Regions from separate parts of the Rothia sp. HMSC036D11 genome, predicted to be linked through region 2. Evidence: riboswitches for the same ligand, from Rfam matches in the RefSeq annotation. Region 2 holds a riboswitch; each other region holds the start of a gene.

Region 1 (7,761 bases), on a different contig from region 2:
TCACCGGCTTCCGCACCGCCGTTTTCGAGGCGGTCCCCGAGAGCCTCAAAACCGCAATTGTGGCGGGAATCGGCTTCTTTATCGCCTTTATCGGACTGGTTGATTCCGGGATTATCCGCCGCATGCCGGATGCCGCAGGAACCACCGTTCCCGTCTCGTTCGGTGTGGGTGGTCACCTACTTGGCTGGCCTACTCTCGTATTTATTTTCGGTCTTTTCCTCACCATCGCGCTGTTTATTCGCAATGTGCGCGGCGCTATCCTCATTGGCGTGGTGGCATCTACCGCGCTGTCTATCATCCTAGAGGCCGTTTTCCATATCGGCAGCGGTAAGGGAAATCCGACCGGCTGGTCGCTCAACGTTCCCGCGCTCAATAATTTTTCCTTCTCAGCCCCCGATTTCTCGCTTATCGGGTCTGCACGATTCGGCGCGTTCGGCGCTATCGGCGTGCTGGGCGCATCACTGCTGGTGTTCGCTATTCTGCTCTCGGTCTTCTTTGACGCTATGGGCGTTTCAGTGGGCTTAGCAACCGAAGCGGGCACCATCGATAAGGATGGTAAGGTTGAGAATATTAACGAGGTGCTGCTCGTGGATGCGGTCGGTTCCGTGGTCGGCGGCGGCGCATCCGGCTCTGCGAACCAGATTTTTGTAGAGTCGGCAACCGGTATTGGTGAGGGGGCCCGCACGGGTCTGGCGAATATCGTAACCGGCGTGCTGTTCCTAGTGGCGATTATCGCCTCGCCGCTGGTGACGATCGTTCCCTTTGAGGCGGTCGCCCCCGCTCTGGTAGTTGTTGGGTTCCTGATGGTGCGCCAGGCTGTGCATATCGACTGGCAAGACTGGGGTCTGGGTATCCCCGCGTTCATGACCATTATTTTCATGCCGCTGTCGTACTCGATCGCTAACGGTATTGGTGCTGGGTTCGTCTCCTACGCCTTCATCCGCCTAGTTCAGGGTCGCGGGCGCGAGGTGCACTGGCTCATGTACGTAGTTTCGGCGGTGTTCGTCATCTACTTCGGCATGGGTATTATCAACGGTCTCACGCACTAGCGTTGGCTGAAATCCCGGGTATATATCAGGTGTAAAAAGGCTCTTTTTGAAGAGAAGCGGCGGAAAACTACGCTTTATTCAGAAAGAGCCTTTTTATACACCTATGGGGGGTGTAGATATGCGCTCGAAAACGTCAGAAATTTCACGGCTGCAGGTATACAATTTCACCCGTTTTTCCTGGTATTCTTCGCATAGGTTTACTTTCAGGTAGACCCAATTCAGCGCACCTATACACGCAGACAACGCGTTTGAATGCGAGCCAGCCCGCACCCTCTTTTCAGAGACGGCGCGGGCTGGCTCAGGTTAAACCAAGAATTCTATCGGTCGCCTGGGCGGCATAATTCTTTCATAATGCGCTCGGCTGCTTCCTGTGCGTGCTCGCCCGCCACGCCGATGTCGCTGGCGTGCAGCAGGTCTGCCGCCACGTGCAGGCGCAGCACCCGCGGAAGGGTAAAAACCTCGCGCAAAATCACGTTCGCCCGCTCGGGTGGAGCAGGTTCCAAACCCCAATTCGGGGCAAATTTTATGAGGTCGCTGGGCAGAATGTAGGCGTCTATTAGAGGGGTTTTTATCCCCGAAAGTTCGTGCCGAGCCCCGGTGAGCGCGAGCGCATCCGCACCCGTTCGCAGCAGGTCGCTCGTATCGTAGGGTGCCACGTAGTAGTGCACAGTCATCCCAGTGCGGTGCGTGTACTGCCGGAGCGCATCGAGCCCGTGGGCGCAGAGGATGCGGGCGCGTTCGGCGGCGATGCGGTGCGCATCCGGGGTAAGCAGGTGCTCTCCCCCGTTGAGATAGAGGGCGAGCTCGTCGAAAGATTCCTGCGAGATAACGTCGCTCATGGCATAAACATAGCAAACACAGGACTAGTTTTTGAGACTTTCATCAAGGAATATTTCTGCCATGCTACCCGATCGGGGGGAACTTAGCTGACCTCGCCGTCCAGGTAGTACCAGGTGCCGTGCACTTTCTCGAAGCGAGATTTTTCGTGCATGGCACCTTTCACACGTTCTTCGGCGGGCGTACCGGGAACTGAACGGTAATACGCCACAAACTCGACCGTACCCGCCGCATCGAAGGGACCACCCGAAGAGCCCAGAATATCCAGCCGGTACCAGCGCAGCGTTTCATCCAGCGTTAACTCGACGGGGCGCGTGTGCGGGTGCCAGCTTGCCAGCAGGTAGGGCGCATCGTGCAGGGCGAAGGCGGTAAACCGCGAGCGCATCAGAGCCAGCGGTGTGGGCGCGCCCAAGGTTCCGGATGCGGCAAACTCGCCCAAGTACCGCCCGCAGCAGGCACCGTATACCTCGCCACTTGTGCAGGGGCAGCGGGTTTGAGGATCATACAGGGTTGTTTCGCTCATGCACCCCATTCTAAAGGGCTACCAGGTTCGGGCATGCGAGAACCCGCCCATCCCGGCGGTCAAACCGGAGAGAGGCGGGTTCTGCACTGTTTTCAATATATTGCGGAGGAAACTCTGAAGCAGAGTTGGTTAGTTCGCGATAGCACGTGCCGGGGTGTCTGCCGTGGAGGGCTTACCCACGTAGGCGCCACGGTACTTCGCGGCCGGGTGTGAGTCTGCAACCTTAGTCTGTCCCTTGCCGAACAGGCTTTCGCGCAGGGTCTCACCCTCATAGGAGGTGCGGTAGCGCCCGCGCTTTTGCAGCTCGGGAACCACGAACTCGATGAAGTCCTCGAAGGAGCCGGGCGAAACGTGGTATGCCAGGTTAATACCGTCCAGGCCACCTTCATCAATCCAGCGTTCAAGCTCGTCGGCCACCTGCTGCGGGTCGCCCACAATAACCTCGCCCATACCGCCAATAGTGCAGTGCTCGGCAATATCCTTACGCGTCCACTGCTTATCCTTGGCCTGCAGGGTGAAGGGGGTGAGGAAGGACTGAATCGACTCGGTCTTCACATAGTTGAGTACCTCGTCCTCGTCGAACTGGGAAAGATCCACGCCGGACCAACCGCCAATAATGGCCTGCGAAGATTCCAGGTTCACGTACTTGCGGTACTCTTCGTACTTTGCCTTCGCCTTCTCTTCGGTCTCGTCCACAATAATGGAGAGCATCGCGAAAACCTTGATTTCGTCGCGGCCGCGGCCGTTCTCTTCGGCGCGGTCACGAATGCGGTCGGTAATAATGCGGGTCAAATCAGGGCGCAACGCACCGATAAACACAACCTCGGCATGCTTGCCCGAGAACTTCTGCCCGCGGCTGGATGCGCCCGCCTGGAAAATCACGGGGGTACGCTGAGGGCTGGGCTCGGTCAGACCCGCACCAGGCACGCTGAAGTACTTACCCTTGTGCTGAATCGGGTGCACCTTGGCGGGGTCGGCGTAGATACCCTTCTCGCGGTCTTTGACGACCGCGCCGTCTTCCCAGGAGCCTTCCCAGAGCTTGTAGCAGACATCCAGGAACTCTTCGGCGAGTTCGTATCGGGTGTCGTGCTCAATCTGGGTTTCGAGGCCCTGACATTCGGCGGCGGAAGGCAGGTATGAGGTCACCACATTGAAGCCCACGCGCCCGTTAGTGAGGTGGTCGAGAGAAGCGTACTTGCGTGCGAGCGTGTAAGGCTGCTCGTAGGTGACGGCTGAGGTCACGCCAAAGCCTAGGTGCTCGGTCACGGCGGCCATTGCGGAGATCTGCATGAACGGATCGTTCACGGGCACCTGAGCGCCACCTTCAATAGCGGGCGCGGCGGAGTTCTTGTAAATATCGTAGATGCCCACAACATCGGCTAAGAATACGCCGTCAAAGAAGCCCTTCTCAAGGATCTGTGCCAGGTCGGTCCAGTATTTGATGGTGTTGTACTCGGTAGCGCGGGAGCGGGGGTGGCGCCAGAGGTCGAAGCTCTGGTGACCCACACAGGTCATGTCGAATGCGTTAACTGCGATGCGCTTCTTCTGCTCAGCCATCTACGTTCCTTTCGCGAATGTTCAGGTGTTCCTGCACCCCGCGCGCCGCCTCCTTTATAGGTGGTGACCTTCTTGGTAGTCCAAGTTGTGCAGGTGGCGCATTCGCGCCGTACTTGCTTCGTGTCCCTTGAAGCCAGATCATCATCTGGAGCACCCCGCTACGGGAGAGGGTTGCCGCCCGGCTAGCCAGAGCTTTACACCGGGACTCATAATCCTTGATTTTGAGTGTATAAGGGGTGTCGTGGTTGGTGCGATATTATGACGAATATTAATGTTTGTGACTGTCGCCCGTAATATTAAGGGCCGCGTACGTCGCCCGGCGGACAGCAGTGTTCTTTCGAATGCGACGGCAAAATTCGGGAGCAATAGTTTGCAGCGGGAGCGTGTTTCGACCGACTCGTTACCCGTCAGCTTCGGAATACTATCTGGCGCCTCGCACGTTCAGAACAGCGTTAATCAGCGGCTGCAAACTATCGCTCCCGGAAGGACTCTTTAGGAAATGAGGTCCATTTCGCGGGCGTCATCCGCAGTGATGGGGTTTATTTCCACCTTGGGCTCAGGGATAGTCTCGTCAGCACCTCGTCCAAACACAGCTCCAAAGCTCAATTTTTTCAGGTCGCTTGGTGCCGTCAGCCAGCCTTTCATTCCGTCACGGTTAAGATCAAGAGCGTAGATTCCATGGTCGATTTCGCCATTACCGTTGAGATCAACCGGTCCATCCGCTGGCCTCGGTACAGCCTCTGGATTGGGCCGATACAGGTACCCACGAGCTTGGGGACCAAAGCCTTTGCGTTCGTCCAAGACCCATTCGTTAAGGGTCGGCATATCCTGCTGCAGGTATCCGAAATATTTGGTTCCATCAGCCTTGGGAATGCCAGTGAGCTGATAGTTATAATTCATCACGCTGAAGTACTGTGGTTTACCTTTTTCGCCTTTCTCATCGGCATCACCGCCGTGCTGCAGGCCGAGGTTGTGTCCCAGCTCGTGAATAAAAGTACCCACGCGAATATCGCTCATATTACCTTTATTGTTATTCCAGTGTGTCTTCCCCACAGTCACCATGAAATCACGACCTCCCAATTGTCCCAATCCTGATGAACCGCTCTCCCCATTTTGTTGTTGCACGTAGTAGTCGCCCCAAACCATATAATGAAAGAGTCCATCACGACGCTGATTAAAATGAGAAGCTTTAAACCTGGCCCAGTTCCCAGGGTTGTTACCTATATCGTCGCTGAGCACTTGCCACTTGACCTGTTCGCCTCCTCCCAAGTTGTACTTAGGTCCCCGGGCGGCACCGGCATCCAAGTGCAGATTAATACCCGTTCTGCCGTCGGGATTGCTGATATTTATATCCGCGAAAGATTGCACGATTCGATCCAGTTCTTCCTCACTGGCAAGCTCACCGGGCATATAATCCATCTCGACAAAAATGTCTTTATGGTTGGGATCCGCGCCCATCTTAGGGAAATCGATCTCTGGTATGCCATCGTTGTTGATATCGTACCCGTCTCTTTCCAGCTCGTCGGGAATATGATCGCCGTCGCGATCACCCGAGTTGGGGCTCTGAACGGGATCTATATTCTGGTTCTGCGCGTGCGCAGGCTGAGCGGGCTTCGCCTCCACCGCAGAAACGGGCAGAGAATTCAGAGGAGCAACAAGCACCAGGCTGACAAACGCCAGCATCAGGCGCACTATAGTACGTAATTTCATGAGAGATATTCCTTATGTCGTTGTGTTGAGCGAGAGGAAATCTTACATAGAGAGTGAAGTGAGTGGTATTCATCGGCGAGAGCCTGCGGGTGTTGCGGGTTCTCGAATGCGAATACATCTTGGGCGGCATCACGATGCCGTTTGAGCAAGAAAGTGGTATATGAACGGTTGTGCGGGGTAAAGCCCGGGAGCGAAGAGGTGCAGCGAGAGCGTGTTTCATCTGACTCATTGCCTCGCCAGCTTCGGAATGTTATGTATGTCCTCGCACGCTCGGAATAACATCCCTCAGCAGCTACACCTCTTCGCCCCCGTTTTGGGAAGAACGCCGAATGATTTAGGGAATAAGGCCCAGGTTGCGGGCGTCATCCGCAGTGACCGGGTTTTCTTCCGCTTCAGGCTGAGCCACAGGACCGCCAGCTCCAGCCTGAGTAGGCGTCATATCAAAGTTGAGCTTCTTCAGATCACTGAGAGCAGTTAGCTCATTTAGTATCCCATCGCCATTGAGATCTACCGAGACCGGAGAATTATCAATAACGCCGTTCCGATTGAAATCGATGGGTTGATTTGCGGGTTGAGTAACGTCTTTCCCATTTTTATCTTTGTACGTATACAGGTATTCGCTCGCTTGGGGGCCAAGGCCGTCGCGTTCGTTCAGTGCCCACTCCTTGAGGGGCGGCATATCCTGCTGCAGGTATCCGAAGTATCGGGCTCCGTCCGCCTTGGGAATGCCGGTGAGCTGATAGTTGTAATTCATCACGCTGTAGTACTGAGGCTTGCCGTTGAATTCGTCAGTACCGCCGTGCTTCAGGTTGAGGTTGTGCCCCAGCTCGTGGATAAAAGTGCCCACGCGAATATCGCTGTTGGCTCCTTCCCAATAGGTTTTCCCAACGGTCACCATGAAACCGGGAGAGCCTAGAAGCCCTACTCCTGATGAGTTTCGATTTCCGGTTTTATTATCCACATAGTAATCGCCCCAGATCATGTAGTCGAAACCGCTGTTGTAGCGGGCAGAATCAAAATTACGAGCCCTGATATTTGCCAATTCCCCAGAAGACTTCATATTGTTGGTGAGCATTTGGTGCGGAACCTCGTTGCCGCCTCCCAAGTTATACTTGGCACTCCGGGCAGAACCTGCATCTAGGTGAAGATTAACGCCTGCCCTGCCGTCAGGGTTAGTAACATTCAAGTCAGCGAAAGACTGCACGATGCGGTCCAGTTCTTCCTCACTGGCAAGCTCGCCGGGCATGTAGTCCATCTCAACGAATACGTCTTTGTGGTAGGGATTTGCGCCCATTTTCTTGTAATCGACTTCAGGTCTACCATCACCATCAGCATCGTATCCGTTGGTTTCCACGCTGTCGGAAAGCCCGTCACCATTAGTATCAGGTGAAGCCACCTTCTGGGCGACACCCGGGTTACCAGGGGCGAATGGCAACGTGTCTGCCGAGGCGGGCAGGGAATTCAGAGGGACGAGAAACACCAGGCTGACGAATGCCAGCATCAGGCGCGCTATAGTACGTAGTTTCATGAGAGATATTCCTTGTGTCGTTGTGTTGAGCGAGAGGAAATCTTTCTATGAGTGAGCGGTATTCATGGTAGGGAACCTATGGTGTGGCAGATTCCCACATGCAACGATGCGCATTAGTGGCATTGTGGTGCCGTTTGAGCAAGAGAGTGGTATATGAACGGTTGTATATGAATAACCGATAGATTAAGATTTCACCTGCATCCTAGCACCGTAAAATTTTATAAATCTGTGACATAAAACAAGTTTTGGGAGCGGACCACATCACAGGAATAAGTAAAGGTTTCCAGCAACATAACCCGCTCCCGCACGCTGGCAGCATACAAGGCTAGAGAATAAGACCTTGTTCTCGTGCATCATCAGCCGTTATGAGATTAATCTCAATCTCTGGTGAAGGTTCAGGGCTTATCTCACGTCATATCTTCCGCGTAATTTGAGGATGCTCAGATCGGGGCGAGTAAGCGTTTTATCGTAAAGATTTCATGTGTATCTTACATTGTTTAGGATTTTTGGGGTATATCCCGTAAAATTATTACTGGCGTGTAATCCGAGCGCCACTT
Region 2 (7,761 bases):
CAAGCAGAGCGAGCACCTGCACGGTTTTGCCCAAGCCCATATCGTCGGCAAGAATCCCGCCCAGCCGGTGCTGCCTCAAGAACGCGAGCCAGCGGAAACCCTCAAGCTGATAAGGCCGCAGAACTGCGGTAAGACCCGGGGGAGAGGGCAGGTGATTCGCTGAAAATACGCCGGAAGAAACAGATAAAGAATCGGAATGTTCGTTCTCTAAAACTTCTTCGGAACCGGCAGTCTCCCCCGCACGGTCGGCGGCCTCCACGAGGGCGAGCAGACTCTTAACCTGGGCATCCCAAGAAGCCACGGTTTCCACACTCGAAGCGAGCGATTCCAGCTCAGAGAACAGCCCCGCCTGATGCCGGTTAATGCGCAGCTCACCGCCGGTTTCGTTGAGCGTGCGGGCCTCCTCAATGAGGGTTCGCAGTGCCGAAAACTCCGGGCGATTGAGTGAAAAATAGGTGCCGTTACCCAGCAAAATACGATCCTGATTCCGATCGAGCGCCTCAAAAACCTGGGCGAAAGGCACAGTCCAGTTATTGACCTTAATAGCGATACCCAGCCCGAACCAGTCACGCGAATTACCCTCGGTCACCTTGACCTCAATCATGGCGTCGGTCGCCTCGGTAAACTCGGGTACAGAACCGAGCAGCCGCACGCGAACCCCGGGAATACGCCGCAGGGCGGGTAGCACATGAGCGAGAATATCGCGGGTTTCCCATCCCTGAGAGCGGCGTTCCCCAAACCCGCCCGCCAACACCGGGTTGGATGCAGTCGCCGACCGTACTGCGCGCAGCACCCGCGCCTCAAAACGTTCGTCGCGTTCTGTATCCAAACCCAGCGCTGGCAGGCGGCGAACCCCCGAGTCCGTGCCTTCTTCATCGAGTGGGTTCTTCGGGTACTCCCAATACCAATTCAGGAGCGCATCGTGCGAAATCTCATCATCAAAGTGCGCCTCAAATACCAAATAGGGCGAACGAACCTTCGGCAGAGCCAAAGCCGGGTCTGGGGTAAGGAACGGGACGGCCCGCGTGAGGGTGGGCAAGAACTCGCGGTGAAAAGCCTCGCGCTCGTCTGCCGGAATACGCATTTCGCCGCGAGATACCAAGGATTCTGCGGTTGCGCCCAAGGGCTCGGCAAGCGGAATAAACGCCAGGTTAAGACCCTCCGGCAGGTCCGGAATAGTAGGCGTCGCAGCATTTTCGGGCGATAGCTCGGGAATGAGCCCGACCGTCTGCGTTTCAGAATTTTCGCTCTCGTCCGAGCTCTCCTCCGCCTGCTGCGAAGATTGAGCCTGAAAAACATCGCGATGCGGCGCGTCTAAGGCGCCCTTGCGCGTGCTTTTCCAATGCATCCGCTGCGCCTGCTCCTCGTAAATACGCTGCACAAGACCGCCGAGCGCGAAAAATCCTGAGCGTGGCGAGCCGATGGGGTGGCAGTGTGCGGCATCAAACCAGAGCTGCCGCACCCGGTTATCTTCGCGGGTTTCCCACCCCAAGGCGGCATGAAGAGCCAAGTCGGGGGTGGAATCTTCGCTCACGGCAGCCTCTGCGTTCTGTCGGGACTCGGCCTCAACAGCTCCGGCATGTACCCTCACCTGGGCGGGTGGTAGAACTGCCGTGGTTACCTCAAACCCTTCGAGAAGAATCGGCAGGCCGATCTGCTCTGCACGAGCCAGAACATCCCACAGTAGCGTGGAGTTCGTGGCGGTGAGCGAAATCCAGTCCCGATGCGAAGAATACATATTCTGCCACGGGCGTGCGATAGCGTATATTTCGGCGAAGAACCGTTCGTGCTCAGGGTACACTTCGTGACGACCGACCGGCCCACCCACGCTGGATGCAAAGGTCTCCCAGCTGAGCCCGCCCTTGATCCAGCGCCCGGTTTTGGACTGCATGAGCGGTCGCGCCAGCAAATTGATAGGCGGGGTTGCACCGGGAATATTGCGCCCGCGCGCATACGAACCCGAAATGCTGAAGGAAAGGTCGAGCGCCCCCGGAACCCGTGCAGAATCAATACCGGATGCTTCGCCCCGGGCAGCGAGAACCTGTGCCATATCGCGCCGCCACACCGAAATTTTCGAGGGCGAAGAATGCATATTCTCGTGGTCGTTCAGGGAGAGAGGTTTGGGATCGGTGGTGAGCGAGCTTGCTGAACGAATCGCCCCGGATGCGCGTAACGCCGCCAGGGGATCGTCGGCTGCCTCCGCAACCTGTCGCGCGGTATCTTCTGTGCTCTCTTGATTCATAAGCTGACGGATGCGGCCACCGGGCGCATTGTCGAGGGCTTTCCGCGCGGTCTTGGCGCGGTCGAGTGCGGTGAGCATGAGGGCGACGGCGTGCTTGCAGTCGGCGGTGACCGGGCATGTGCATCGTGCGTTGAAAAGATTGGAATCGGCGTCAGAACCCGGGAAGAAGCGAATATCTACCTCATAAGGAATAGGGGTGCTCCCATTCACCAGGCCTTCCAGCGTGTTTTCGTCTTCGTCGTAGGTGTAACGCACCACTTCACGCTGACGGGCATAAGCAAGCCCGCGCTGGTATGCCTTATGCCCCGCCTGCCGAATAATCTGCGCAACGGTGACGGGGATATCAGGGAAAGGGTTTGGCGTGCTCACCGTTCCATTATCTCAAGGGTGTTAAAGAAAGCGCGCGGTAATTCGTTATGATGTCTGTCCAAGATGCGCTGAGCGTTTTTTACGTGTATTCCTGGTCGCCGTTGTGAAGAGCAGAATTAAGGTGATAATGCCGGTGAGGAAGCCAATACCTAGAAACCATAGGCTCAGATTATTAGTCGCCATGACGAGGGGACTTGCTCCTGCGGGATCGATGCCCCTCCACTCGAAGGCGTGGTATTCCACGAGTGAGCCCCAGCCGGCTAGGATGAGCAATCCAAACCCGATAACCAGAAGTACTGCGGCTACTGCTCCAACGGTGTATATAGCTTTTTTCATGGGCGCTCCTTAGATACTGGCTCTATAAATCGATCTGGTTCTGACCTTCTGCCAAGGGTGTTTTATTCTGCTCAGCATGCTTGTTTTGTGCCTTGCGTGCATTCCTGGTCGCCGTTGTGAAGAGCAGAATTAAGGTGATAATGCCGGTGAGGAAACCGATACCTAAGAGTCGGAAACTTATATTTAAAGTTGCGCGTGTGAGCGGACTAGCTCCCTCGAATTGAATACCCCTCCATTCAGAGGCGTGATACTCCACGAGAGCGCCCCATTCTCCTAAAATAAACAGGACTATGCCACAAAAGAAGACCACCGCAGTTGTTGCTCCAACTATGTAGATAGCTTTTTTCATGGGCGCTCCTTAGATACTGACTCTATGAATTAATCTGGTTCTGACCATCTTTCAGGAGGTCTTGAGCCTGTTTAGGATACTTTTTGTGCGTCTTGCGGGAGTTCCTGATCGCCGTGGTGAAGAACGGAATCAAGGCGATAAAGCCAGTAAGAAAGCCGGTGCCTAAGAACCAGTAGCTGAGGTTGCCGGTTGCTCGCGTTAGGGGACTTGCTCCTTTATGCTGCACGCCCCTCCATTCGAGGGCATGATACTCTACGAGTGAGCCCCAACCGGCCAGGATGAACAAGCCAAACCCAATGATCAGAAAAATTGCGGCCACTATCCCCATGATCTGTACAGTCTTTTTCACAGTTATCACTCTTTCTTTCCGGAAGCGTAAAGTGGGCGTGACATGGTGATATATCAGAGGCAAGATAAATTTCTGTACATTACCCAGTGTGCCGTGATTTTTCTCGAATGTGTAGACCTGCTCTGAAGGCCCAAAACTTCACACTACGCCGCCATGAGGCAGCTATATACAGGTATGCATTCATAATCGCGTTATGTAAATCACAAGGATTTGACAGGTTCGGGCGTTTACAGATTCCTGAAAGCTGTTGTAATCTGGATTCAGCTTCAAGAGTTTCGACTGATAAGCTCCGACTATGGTCGAACGCCAACCCCATGTTCACGGGTGGCTCGGATGACGAAGTGGTTTGTATTCGCCGCCTCAGGTGGCACTTGGTACAGGCAAGAGCAACGCGAAAGGAACGCGCATTCGGCGCATGGTTGTCAATGTACAACAGCTCTTCATCTCCAGCATCCCCCCTTACTCCTGCACGCTCTTATCAGGAAAATCTGCGTGCCGCATCCGTGCCCGCACGCGGCGGTTACCAGGCAGTAAGCATTCAGGACTACGCACGTATTTCTTCTAAGCGCGACGAATTCCTCAATTTTCTGCTTCTTCCCAACCCCGAGGGTATTCCCGCCGTCGAATATGCCGGTCTGCGCGTAGCATAGGGGTATGAGCGCCTCAGGACTGCTTCTCGACTCGGATGTTCTCGCCGAGATCCGCAAAGCCACACCAGATCCCAAAGTTGTTGCCTTTCTGCGCCGCCGCGCCTATAAACACCTCTACATTTCGGTGCTGAGCGTGGGCGAGCTCAAAGGACTCTACCCCTACCCGGAAACCGACCGCTGGATTGCCGAACTTCTCGACAGATTCGCTGACCACATTATTAACGTGGATGCCCGTGTAAGCCTCGAATGGGCGGGACGCAGCGCTCCGCGCGGTACCCACAGTCACGGACGTAAAGATGCCGAGCCCCTGCCCACCGCCGCCCTCGAAGGTCTGATGGCGGCGAGCGCCCAAGCTCACGACCTCGAAATCGTTTCTTCAAAGGCTGAGGTGTACCGGTCCTGGGGCGTGCCCGCGGTGAATCCGTGGATTGAAGACTAATCTTCCGCACAGTATTTTCACCGTAAGCGCCGGGGGAGTACCTGCGTGTTCGAGAAAGCCGTGAGAAATGCTCGGCACAGTTAGCTGTATGCGCTGTCGCGGCGGTGAGAGCGCATCAGTAACGTTCGTGTAACCCCTATGTTCACGGTGAGCGGTTAACGAAGGTTAGCCGCCATTTAACCGGAACTATTTCCCCGAAAGCCCAGCAGGCTCACACGCGCTGGCAGGTTTCATGGCATGATGGAAGAACGATGAAAAGTAGCTCTTCTACATCCCGGTATTCTGCCCCTATGCCACTCTGGCTGCAGGGCATCGTTGAATTAGTTTTTACCGCCGCGCTTTCTTTCGGGCTTGTGCTCGTTCTGCTCATGGCGGTGTGGTTTACCAACGGTTTTAACCGCATGGATTTTCCCGCACTCGCAACTCTTGCCTCCCACCTGTGGCTGCTCATGCACGGTGTGCCGCTGAATATTCCGAATGCTTTCGGCATTATTCTGCCGCACGGCATGCTCACACTGGTGCCCATGGGGCTGAGTATTATTCCGGTGCTCTTATGCTTTAGGTCTGGGCGAAAACTGGCGCGCGCATCCTATGAGGGGGAATTCTTCAAACCCGTACTCTTAGGGTGCGCTGCCTACGGTATTTTTGCTGCCGTCGCTTTTGCTTGGGCGAGCACCGAACGGCACCTGCTGGGTATTGTTGGTGCGGCGTTGATTCCGCAGATCGTGGTACTGGTCGGGTTGATCTGGGGCGGCTACTATGAATCGCGTTCGCTCGCCCGTATGGTGGGCGTGAACACCGCTGAACAGATTTCGCAGATGAGCCAGTACTCGCGGTGGGCGAGTTCCTATGTGTGGTCGATCGTGCGTGCCTCCATGGTGGCGATTTTTTCGTTGATCATGGGCGGTGCCCTGGTGCTGGTGGTTGCCATGATGATGCGCTGGTCGCAGATTGCAACGATCTACCAGGAACTTCACGCTGGGCCGGTGGGCGCGCTCGCGGTGACCCTGCTGCAGCTGGGTTACCTCCCGAACTTGGTGATCTATGCGATGTCGTGGACTACCGGCGCCGGGTTCTCCTTCGGCGTGGATACGCATGTGGGTTGGTCGCAGACGACGATGGGCGATCTTCCACTTTTCCCGGTGCTGGGTGCTATCCCTGAGAGCCTGGGCTGGATCGGGTATGCGGGTCTGGCGGTTTCGCTGGGCGCCGGGGCCGTTGCCGGTTGGTGGTTCTTGCGTGAAGGCGAAGACCACGTGGACGAGTGGATCACCATGAAGGTACGTTACCGGGTGATTGCGCTGCCGCTTTCTTCGCTCGTGTTGGGTTCGCTGGTGGGTGTGCTCTGCGGTGTATGGGCTTATATTTTGGGTTGGATTTCCAGCGGATCGTTGGGTGTGGGGCGTTTTACCGAGGTAGGCGCATCGCCCGCAGCTTTCGCCGTGGCGACCGCAATAACCTTGGGCGCGGGTACCGCGTTGGGTAACCTGCTGTGCCATGTGCTTCTGCCTGATAGCAGTCGTGAGCTGCCGCGTTTTGCCGATGAACGTCCCAACCTGGGCAGTCGCATGAGCGAGATGCTGCAGCAGCGCCGTGCGGCGCGGGCGGAGCGTGAACAGCTCAGGAACGATGAGCAGGAACGCGAGACACAAGAACGTGAAGAGCAGGCGCGTGAGCGGGCTCAGCAGCGGCGCGAACGCGTCAAACAGGTGCACGCCCGCCGTGCAGAACTCAATAAATTTGCCGAACAGGAAGAAGCACAGCGAGCGCATGGTTTAGGTATCAAAACGGAGCAAGAATCCTTGCGTGAAGACGGTTCCGCTGAAGCTGCGGACTCGAAGGATGCGGCATCTGACGAACAAACCATCGAGCTGTCGGGAGCGGATGAACCCACCGTGGAACTTGATACCTCTGAGAAATCCGGTGGGGGTACCGAGGACGCGCCGCGCACGGTCAAGCCCGGCAAGCGTGAGAAAGCCCCTGGGAAGCCGGTCTTTAACCGTGTTCCGCGCCCCGAAACCTCCGGTAATGGCGGTGATACTAAGGGCGATCGGGAGACACGGGAGCAGAGCGTTCGTACAGGGGAGTCTGGGTCGCAGAAGGCCTCCTCGTCAGCGGAGTTCCACGAGCCCGGGTATAAGCGTTTTGCCGTGCCGCGCCCGGTTGCCGCATCATCCGCATCCGATCAGGAGAGTACGGAAGGTTCGGAGCAGTCGCACGAGACTACCGTTCAGGAGAAGCGTCAGCTCACGCCTACTCAGGCGATGGCTGTTATCTTCGGAACCCCTGAGTCGACCGAGGATGAATCTTCGGAGGAAGAACCCGCCACGGGTCAGAAATCCTCGCAGAAGAAGAGGAAAAAATAACTTTCGCGCCCGATATGGCGATATATAGGGAACACCTAGAGGGCTAGAAGTATAGCGGAATATAGCAATTGTGCCGAGTGAATCCTTAAGATTCACTCGGCACAATTATTTGAAAATCTCCCCCAAGAAGGGCTTATGGAGCAGGCTGACCGATCGAAACAGAAGTATTGGCGCGCACTGCATGGTTGAAGGATTCTTGACATTGCTTCATATCGGTATCCGTCAGGGCATGGGAGTAGCATTGCCGATAGTTTTGCGCATCCGGGTTCAATGCCATGACAAGCCCCGAAAGAAGCGTCCATCCCGCAAAAAGAAGGCTCAGCCCCGCGGCAACGTAGAGAATCCACGGCCCCCGCCCTTGGGCATTGCGCACTATTGCCATAATGGTCAGCCCGATCCCCAAAAATACCAAGACAAAAAGCAGAAGAAACAGGGGGAAGGGGCTCAGCAAGAAGGGGGTTCCCGATAGGGTCAGCATAGAACCTGCAAGCAACAGCCATAAACTGCGCATCAGCTTGCGGCGGCGCTCCTTAGGGGTGAGCTGCGGACGCTTCGGCGCAGGCGGTATCGGCTGCTGCGGCGGCACTTGGGGGTAAGACGGGGGCATATTTGACATAGGTTAAGGGTACCTCCCTGCGGCGGTCTGCGGGCATGAGAATCA
Region 3 (7,761 bases), on a different contig from region 2:
GTGTAGAGCTTATCGAGCAGCTTTCTGCGGGTGGGGTCTGCGAGAGCTTTGAAAACTGCGTCATCATCCATAACACGAGAATATGTGACTATATAGTCACCTGTCAAGGGTAGGAGGTTATTTTGGGTACACACAAGCAGCAGATTTTTGGCCAAGAAGGTGAGAAAATCACCTTCTCGGCCAAAACCACCTGCTCGCGAGAAGGGAAAGGTTATAGCAGGTTCGTGCGTGCACCCGAGCGGATGCGTCGCGCAGCGGCATGCACTAGGACAAGCCCTGCGAGTGCCCAAAGTACGCAGACTAACACCTCAGTCACAACTGTTGAATCCATCACTTCAGAAGAGCCGCTCACCAAAGCAATCGTTCGTCCGCCGGGAACCAACGTACACAATGCCGCCAGCCACACCGGGTATGCATCTACCGGCACGATCACACCCGCACTGATAGGCAGAAGCGCTCCTAAGATAGTTCCTCCCAGGTACGGGTCCGAGAGATACAGCCCCAGCCCAGCAGCGAAAACACCCAGACATACGCCCGCTATGAGAGCCAGAGGTAAGAGCGTCACAGAACGCACAAGCATGGACAGGCTGCCTTCAACGGAACCACCGAAACCGGCATAGGCCGCTGCAACACCCAGGTTCGTGATGCCAGTGATCAGAGCCAAAAGCACGGGCATTGCAGAGACTCCCAGCCAATAAGCCGCATCAAACCGTCGAGCGGTGCACACCTGCTCGAACACTCCCAGCCAGCGGTCGGTCGCCGCGCGCGCCACAACACCGACTGCCACGCCGAGTACCACGCTTGCCAGGGCAGAGGCACATGCAATCCGCACAGGATCAGGTGCGGAAAGATCGCGTCCTAGTAGAACGCTGAACAGCACGCTCATCCCCGGTACGATCACGAGGGCGCTGAGGGCCGTACCAGCTGTGGCGAAGGTGATGGATGAAGACCACCCAACCTTGGCGGTACTGTTCAGACGATAGAGAAAGTTCGTTCGTTTAAACATCGCAGCCTCCTAGATTGCACCCAGAGTGCCGTGCACCGTTGCCGCGCGCAGCGCTCGCCTACCCAACAGATACCCCGCGAGCATCCAGAGGGCTGTGACCGCACAGGTTTGCAGTACCACGCCCAGAAAGTCACCGAATGAGTTCATAGGCATTTGCCCAAGCAGAACCTTCACGGGTGCCTGAATCGGAATCAGTGTGCCGAGCGCATCAAGCCATGCAGGCGCGGAACTCTCGGTAAAAAGCACCCCGGAAGCCACGAAAACCGGCACGAGCAGCAGCTCCTCATAGGCGATAGCGTTCGGGGTCGCCACAAAGAACCCTGCAATCACAAAGGTCACCGCCAGACACGAGACCCACAGCAGCGGAAGACCCACCAGATAGCGTGCACCCACCTGAGTAAAGTCCGTAAAACCTACCGAAAAGGTGCACAGCGCCCAGATAGCCCAGGCCAATGGCAGGGCGGCAAGCCCAAAAATGGAGGCAGTTGAGACCACCGCTGCGAGCGCCCGCAGCGGGTTCACGGCACCATTGAGCAGATACACGAACGTTCCCCGGTAGCGCTCAAAGTTGAGGATCCCGGCGGCAACAATGCACATGTTCCAGGTGCCGATAATGCCTGCGCGAGTCCAGGCGAGGGTCGCATCTACTGGCCAGGCACCGGCGGCGAGCGCTTGCAGGGCCGTCGCCCCAAAGGTACTCAGCAGTAGCAGCTGCAGGAAGTAGGGTACTGTGAGGAATTGGCGCAGGGAAAAGGACATCAAGCGAAGTTGCCGGTTCATCGTTTCAGTCCTTCCGCCATAGCCAGATATGCCTCTTCGAGAGTGGCTGAGCGAGTATACAGTGGCGTGAGCATCTGAACCTCACGTTCAGCGAGAATATGGGTCAGTAGAGACTCTGCGTGTCCGGTACTGAAGGGGTGCGACCCTTCCGAAACAGAACGTTCATTCCAGTACACGGTGATCTCCCACTCGCTGCCGCGCGGGGTCAGTAACATTGTTCCCGCATCGCCCAAAGACCGAGCAAGTTCTTGAAGCACCGCTCCAGCATTCGCACCCACACGCCCCACGGTGGTAGCGGAAATCCCGGCATGCGCAGTAATATCCGCCACTGTGCCCGAAACCGCCACACGACCGGCCCCGATGACTGTCACTCGATGCGCTAACTCCTCAATCTCGCCCAGCAGATGGCTCGTGAGTAAAATAGCGGTGCCATCATCAGCGAGGGAACGAATCAACTGGCGTATCGTCAGTGAAATATCTGGGTCAAGCCCATTCGTCGGCTCATCCAAAAGCAGCAGTTTCGGCTCGCCCAGCAGCGCCCGCGCGATGTGCAGACGTTGTTTCATGCCGCGGGAAAACTCCTGTACCTTCTTCGCGGCGACATCTGCAAGATCGACCCGTTCCAAAGCGCTCGCCACCTGGGTACGGCGTTTGCGCGCGCTAACCCCGGCAAGGTCGGCAAAGAAGAGAAGATTATCGCGGGCGGATGCTCGCGGATAGAACCCGGTATCCCCGCCGAGCGCAAGCCCTAGGGACGCGCGCGCACGCTGGGGGTGCGCAAGCGCATCCACCCCGTCGATGCGCACAGTTCCGCTCGTGGGAGTCAGCAGTGTTGCGCACATCTGCACAACCGTTGTTTTCCCCGCTCCATTGGGACCGAGCAGAGCATGAATTTCGCCGGAAATTATGCTGAGTGAAACATTATCGACAGCGGTGAAAGCGTGTTCACCCTTGCCAAAGGTGCGGCATAGCTGTGCCGCGTCAAGAATTGTAGACATTGTGATAAAACCTTGTGGTGCTTAATCACCCGAAGCCGCTTGAACATGGTGTTTGTACGCCTGCAATACGTGGGACGGGTGAGATGAATAGTCGTGAGAGAGGCACTTCGTAGTGCCTGAATAATCCCAAGTCACCGACTGCAGGTGCGGAAGGTATAACAATGAAACCCTCAGAACTTTGGTGTTCAAGGTGCTCACTATGCGCTCCTGGAATGTATCGAACCAAAGCAGGGTTATTTCTGAAATTTTTAGAGCCCACCATCTGGGCGGGCATTCCGCGAGCCGGTGCGACTTTAGCGGGAGGTCATACCTCATCACTCCTAGATTCAAGGTTTCCATCAGTGTAGCATGGCTCACGGAATGCTGTGATTAAATTTTTTTGATTTTATTCGAAGAAGTTAAAACGATTCCCCGTTTTTCGGCCGGAACGCTCCGCCAAGTGCATAGACACCAAGAGAAATTGCGATTGCACATGCACTCATGACGGCTATACCGCTATACCCCGGAAACTGTGTAAGTAATGTACCGCCGACGGCACCGCTGATAGTTGTTCCAGCGTACATTGCCGTGTTTGAGAGGGATGATACAGTACCGCGAGCTATAGCGGTATGGCTTTGCAGCTCTCCCATGAGGATGGGGAGCATAACTCCTCCGAGAAAAAGTGCAAGCGTAAAAATACCTAAAGCAGTCCAGAAATTAGCTGTCAATGACACTGAGAGATACACAATACTGAGTGCAATAAGCCCCACGAGCATAGTCTTTTGCATACCTATGTGCGCGACGAATCGTGACCCTGTGAGGGAGCCTAGAGCGTTGCCACATCCGATTACAAGCATGGCGAAACCGATGGTTGTCTGCGATGCCCCAAAGTCTCGCGCAAACCATGAACCTATGAAAGATAGAGATGCGAATACTCCTGTCTGGAAAATCAGGTACGCCAGGAGGGATAGCAAAAGTGAAGGGGCTTTTAAAACGTGCAGGTAGGGAGTCAGAAAATTTCCATCTTGCGCCGCAGCCACAGGGGGAATGCTGGGAAAACGTGAATAGAGTATACCCAAGAGAAGAAGAGACGCTGCGGCGATTGCAAAAAATGGTATCTGCCAACCATAAGTAGAGAGGAAGGAACCCACAGGAATACCGGCGATTTGGGCTATGGCAAGCCCAGCAGTTGCGTACCCCATAGTTTTAATAATGGCTTGTTTCGGCACTGTCATGGGGATAGATGCCCAAATCTGCGGTGAGATCAGAGAAGCGAACACTCCCGCAAGAAACCGGGCGGTAAAAAGAGACCAAAACCCCCATGCTAAACCGCATAAGCCTGTAAAAACCGTAAAGCCGATGGAACCGGTAAGAATAATGCGCCTGCGATCAATGCGGTCTGATAATGGGCCTGCAATGAGTGCGAAAACGGCATACCCTAAAGCGTATGCAGAGACGAACCACCCCGATTGTTCTGTGCTGGTATTGAACTCCTTGCTGAGCAGTGGCAGCAGAGGGGCGGTGAGCAGAGTGTCTGTGCCGATGACAAAGAGAGTGCTGAATGAGACAAGCCGCATGGTTGCCTCAGAATTTTGAGGTAGCTGATGAGATGTATTGTGAGAATTCATGGTGTACCTTTGATATTATTTCTATGTTCGTCGAAATTAAAATAAATCTATATTATGCTAAAGGGCAAGCCCAAGAGGTAATATTCTGTCACAGAGTCCTGCAGGCTCAATACGTTATGCGAAAAACCCGGAAAGGCGTGGTTATGGGTAAGGAACGGCTGCATCACCCCACCTCTGATGACGTGACGTTGGATCGTGTCCTTGGTGCATTGTCAGACCCCATTCGACGAGATGTTCTCGCACGCATTGCAGACCACGGGCCACAGTTCTGCGGTGATTTTGACTATGGAATCGCCAAATCTACGATGTCTTATCATTTCAAAGTGCTCCGAGAATCAGGGCTCATGCACACCGAAGTGCTGGGAACGCACCGTAAAATTACGCGCCGAGACAGCGTGATTGAGAATCTTTTCCCCGGTCTTTTAGACTCTGTTGGACTACCACCGGGCCAAGGTCAATGGGATGAATCTGCTGCGGATACTACAAGTGCCTGACTCGGCTAATCGGGCTTAGAGTACACAAACCCCTAAAATAAGGTCAGAGCAAAGGCAATTCATAAAACGTCATCTTTGCAACAATGCGCCGAAAACACGCATCCCGCTTGACCGTGTGCGCTTCCTATGAAACTCTAGATGCAGGTCATGAGAGCCAGTGATAAGCCCCAGCTAGCTGGCCGGCAACCCTCCTCCGCGGTGGGGTGCCCTGGGTGAGGACCAGGCGTTGAACACAAAGTACAACGCAAGCGCGGGACCGATGTGCCCGATTCTGGTACATCGTTTTTTCGTTTGCAGAGAAGAAAGCCTAAGAACTCTGTACCGAAATCGGCATGCGGCCCCCTGAACTATCACAAGGAGCTTCGCATGAGCAACACTACAGTCCCGACTCCCGCCAACCCCGCCGGTTGGAAATTTGAAACCCGCCAAATTCACGCGGGGCAGGCACCGGATGCTGCAACGGGAGCTCGGGCGTTACCTATCTACCAGACCACCTCGTTCGTTTTCGAGAACGCAGAACAGGCCGCTAACCGTTTCGCTCTAGCTGAGCTTGGGCCTATCTATACCCGTCTGAACAACCCCACCCAAGAGGTTATCGAAAACCGCATCGCATCCCTTGAAGGTGGAGTAGGGGCGCTTTTGCTGGCCTCAGGTCAAGCGGCTATTACCTATGCGATTCTCAACATTGCGGGCGCGGGCGACCATATCGTGGCTTCCCCCTCGATCTACGGAGGAACCTACAATCTACTGAAATATACGCTTGCCGACCTCGGCGTTGAAACTACGTTTGTTGAGAACCCGGACGACCTGCAGCAATGGCGCGATGCGGTTCGCCCCAATACGAAACTCTTCTACGGAGAAACCGTACCTAACCCCCGGAACGATGTGCTCGACATCGAGCCTATCGCCCAGATCGCCCACGACAATGGCGTTCCCCTAATTGTCGATAACACTGTTCCCACTCCTTACCTTGTGCGCCCCATCGAATTTGGTGCGGATGTGGTAATCCATTCCGCCACAAAATATCTGGGTGGGCACGGCACCTCAATCGGCGGCGTTATCGTGGACTCCGGGAATTTCGACTATGGAGCCAATCCCGAAAAATTCCCCAAGTTCAACGAGCCAGCACCTGGCTATCATGGTTTAGTTTATGCCCGTGACTTGGGCAAAGACTCTGCTTTTGGTGCGAACCTTTCCTATATTCTCAAGGCGCGAGTTTCGCTTCTGCGCGACACCGGGGCGGCGATCTCTCCAACCAACGCCTTCAACATTGGTATCGGTCTGGAGACCCTCTCCCTGCGCATCGAACGCCATATCGAGAACGCGACCAAGGTCGCAAACTGGTTGGAGGAGCATCCGCTGGTCGATCAGGTGATCTGGGCCGGTCTGCCTTCATCGCCCTGGTATGAGCGAGCCCAGAAGTACCTGCCGAAAGGGCCGGGCGCCGTTGTGGGATTCACTCTCAAAGACGCAGACCTGGAACAGACTCGCACCTTTGTGGATGCTCTGCAGCTGCACTCCAATGTTGCGAATATCGGCGATGTACGCTCGCTCGTGATTCATCCCGCATCCACCACTCACTCGCAGCTTTCCGAGGAAGAGCTAGAGGCAATTGGGGTGAGCAAAAACTTTGTGCGCCTCGCCGTAGGGGTCGAGAATATTGACGATATTATCGCAGACCTAGAATTGGGTTTTGCAACTCTGAACGCCTAACCTGCACCGCCGCGACCGGGCTGCACAGTAAGTGCCCGGTCGCGGTATCGGTTTCTCGCCTGCCATTACCAACTACTGGTTACCGAGGAGAAAACATGACGGAAAATACCGTACACGCCACCTATCTGTCGCAGCTGCAGTATCCCAGCGCTCAGGGGTACCTGCGGCAGATGGCGATCGGTGATTTCACCCTCGAAAACGGTACCGTGCTTCCACAGGTGAACATTAGCTACGAGACGTGGGGAACTCTTAATGAAGCTGGGGACAACGCGATTCTTATTCTGCACGCCCTCACCGGTGACACCCATGTCTCGCGCGGGATTCCCACATCGGATATGCCTGCACCCAGTATCCGTGCGGTCGAAAGTGATGGTTGGTGGGAAGGCATCGTGGGGCCGGGCGCGGTGGTCGATACCACCAAATATTTTGTGATCGCCCCCAATATCTTGGGTGGATGCTACGGCTCAACCGGCCCGGCAAGCATCGTACCCGAGGGGTACCCGGGCGCCGGAAAACCCTGGGGATCACGCTTCCCTTACGTCACTATTCGCGACTCGGTACGAGCCGAAGCCGAACTTATCGCCCGGTTGGGGATTAAGAGTTTTCACCATGTCATCGGCGGATCGCTCGGCGGAGCACGCGCTATCGAATGGGCGGCAACCTTCCCCGAGCTGGTACGCGGATGCGCAGTCATCGCCGCCGGTCCCGCCGCCACTGCCGAACAGATTTCCTGGGCACACACCCAGAACCTCGCCATCCGTGCTGATGCCAATTTTGCTTCCGGCGATTATTATGGGGGAGCGGCACCCACGGCCGGGCTCGCGTTGGCGCGGCGCATAGCCCACACCACCTACCGCAGCCCAGCCGAGCTGGAGCATCGCTTTGGGCGGCAGGCAAACCGCGGCGAATCCACCGACGGCGGGTCCATCGGTGAGAACCGCGGACGATATGCGGTCGAAAGCTACCTGGACCACCATGGCGATAAGCTCGTTGAGCGTTTCGATGCCAATAGTTACCTTGCCGTGAACGAGGCCCTGATTTCACACGATGTTGCACGCGGGCGCGGCAGCCTCTCGCATGCGCTTGCGCTCAGCGATTGTAAGTGGACTATCGCCGCCGTAAGCACCGATCGCCTGTTTTTTCCGCACGAATCGTATCGTCTG

Evidence for each region. Region 2 has a riboswitch for S-adenosylmethionine ahead of HMPREF2958_RS00515 (nuclease PIN). Riboswitches for the same ligand answer to the same signal wherever they lie in the genome.
Region 1: another riboswitch for S-adenosylmethionine. It lies ahead of HMPREF2958_RS01520 (LLM class flavin-dependent oxidoreductase); the one in region 2 lies ahead of HMPREF2958_RS00515 (nuclease PIN).
Region 3: another riboswitch for S-adenosylmethionine. It lies ahead of HMPREF2958_RS06940 (bifunctional o-acetylhomoserine/o-acetylserine sulfhydrylase); the one in region 2 lies ahead of HMPREF2958_RS00515 (nuclease PIN).

Annotation. Positions count from the first base shown of each region.
Region 1 is NZ_KV815277.1:118,490-126,250, forward strand. It holds gene HMPREF2958_RS01505 (NCS2 family permease) at 1-1,049, shown strand, start outside; gene HMPREF2958_RS01510 (hypothetical protein) at 1,367-1,888, opposite strand; gene HMPREF2958_RS01515 (YchJ family protein) at 1,972-2,409, opposite strand; gene HMPREF2958_RS01520 (LLM class flavin-dependent oxidoreductase) at 2,539-3,966, opposite strand; SAM riboswitch class IV at 4,071-4,180, opposite strand; gene HMPREF2958_RS10845 (hypothetical protein) at 4,238-4,462, shown strand; gene HMPREF2958_RS01525 (zinc-dependent metalloprotease family protein) at 4,459-5,676, opposite strand; gene HMPREF2958_RS01530 (zinc metalloprotease) at 6,011-7,204, opposite strand.
Region 2 is NZ_KV815272.1:120,552-128,312, reverse strand. It holds gene HMPREF2958_RS00535 (DEAD/DEAH box helicase) at 1-2,611, opposite strand, end outside; gene HMPREF2958_RS00530 (hypothetical protein) at 2,657-2,947, opposite strand; gene HMPREF2958_RS00525 (hypothetical protein) at 2,970-3,296, opposite strand; gene HMPREF2958_RS00520 (hypothetical protein) at 3,319-3,645, opposite strand; SAM riboswitch class IV at 3,910-4,038, shown strand; gene HMPREF2958_RS00515 (nuclease PIN) at 4,017-4,295, shown strand; gene HMPREF2958_RS00510 (PIN domain-containing protein) at 4,300-4,734, shown strand; gene HMPREF2958_RS00505 (cell division protein PerM) at 4,986-7,100, shown strand; gene HMPREF2958_RS00500 (hypothetical protein) at 7,234-7,716, opposite strand.
Region 3 is NZ_KV815302.1:109,566-117,326, reverse strand. It holds gene HMPREF2958_RS06970 (ArsR/SmtB family transcription factor) at 1-107, opposite strand, end outside; gene HMPREF2958_RS06965 (ABC transporter) at 212-1,006, opposite strand; gene HMPREF2958_RS06960 (hypothetical protein) at 1,016-1,786, opposite strand; gene HMPREF2958_RS06955 (ABC transporter ATP-binding protein) at 1,783-2,784, opposite strand; gene HMPREF2958_RS06950 (MFS transporter) at 3,183-4,391, opposite strand; gene HMPREF2958_RS06945 (ArsR/SmtB family transcription factor) at 4,535-4,885, shown strand; SAM riboswitch class IV at 5,029-5,142, shown strand; gene HMPREF2958_RS06940 (bifunctional o-acetylhomoserine/o-acetylserine sulfhydrylase) at 5,252-6,598, shown strand; gene HMPREF2958_RS06935 (homoserine O-acetyltransferase MetX) at 6,694-7,761, shown strand, end outside.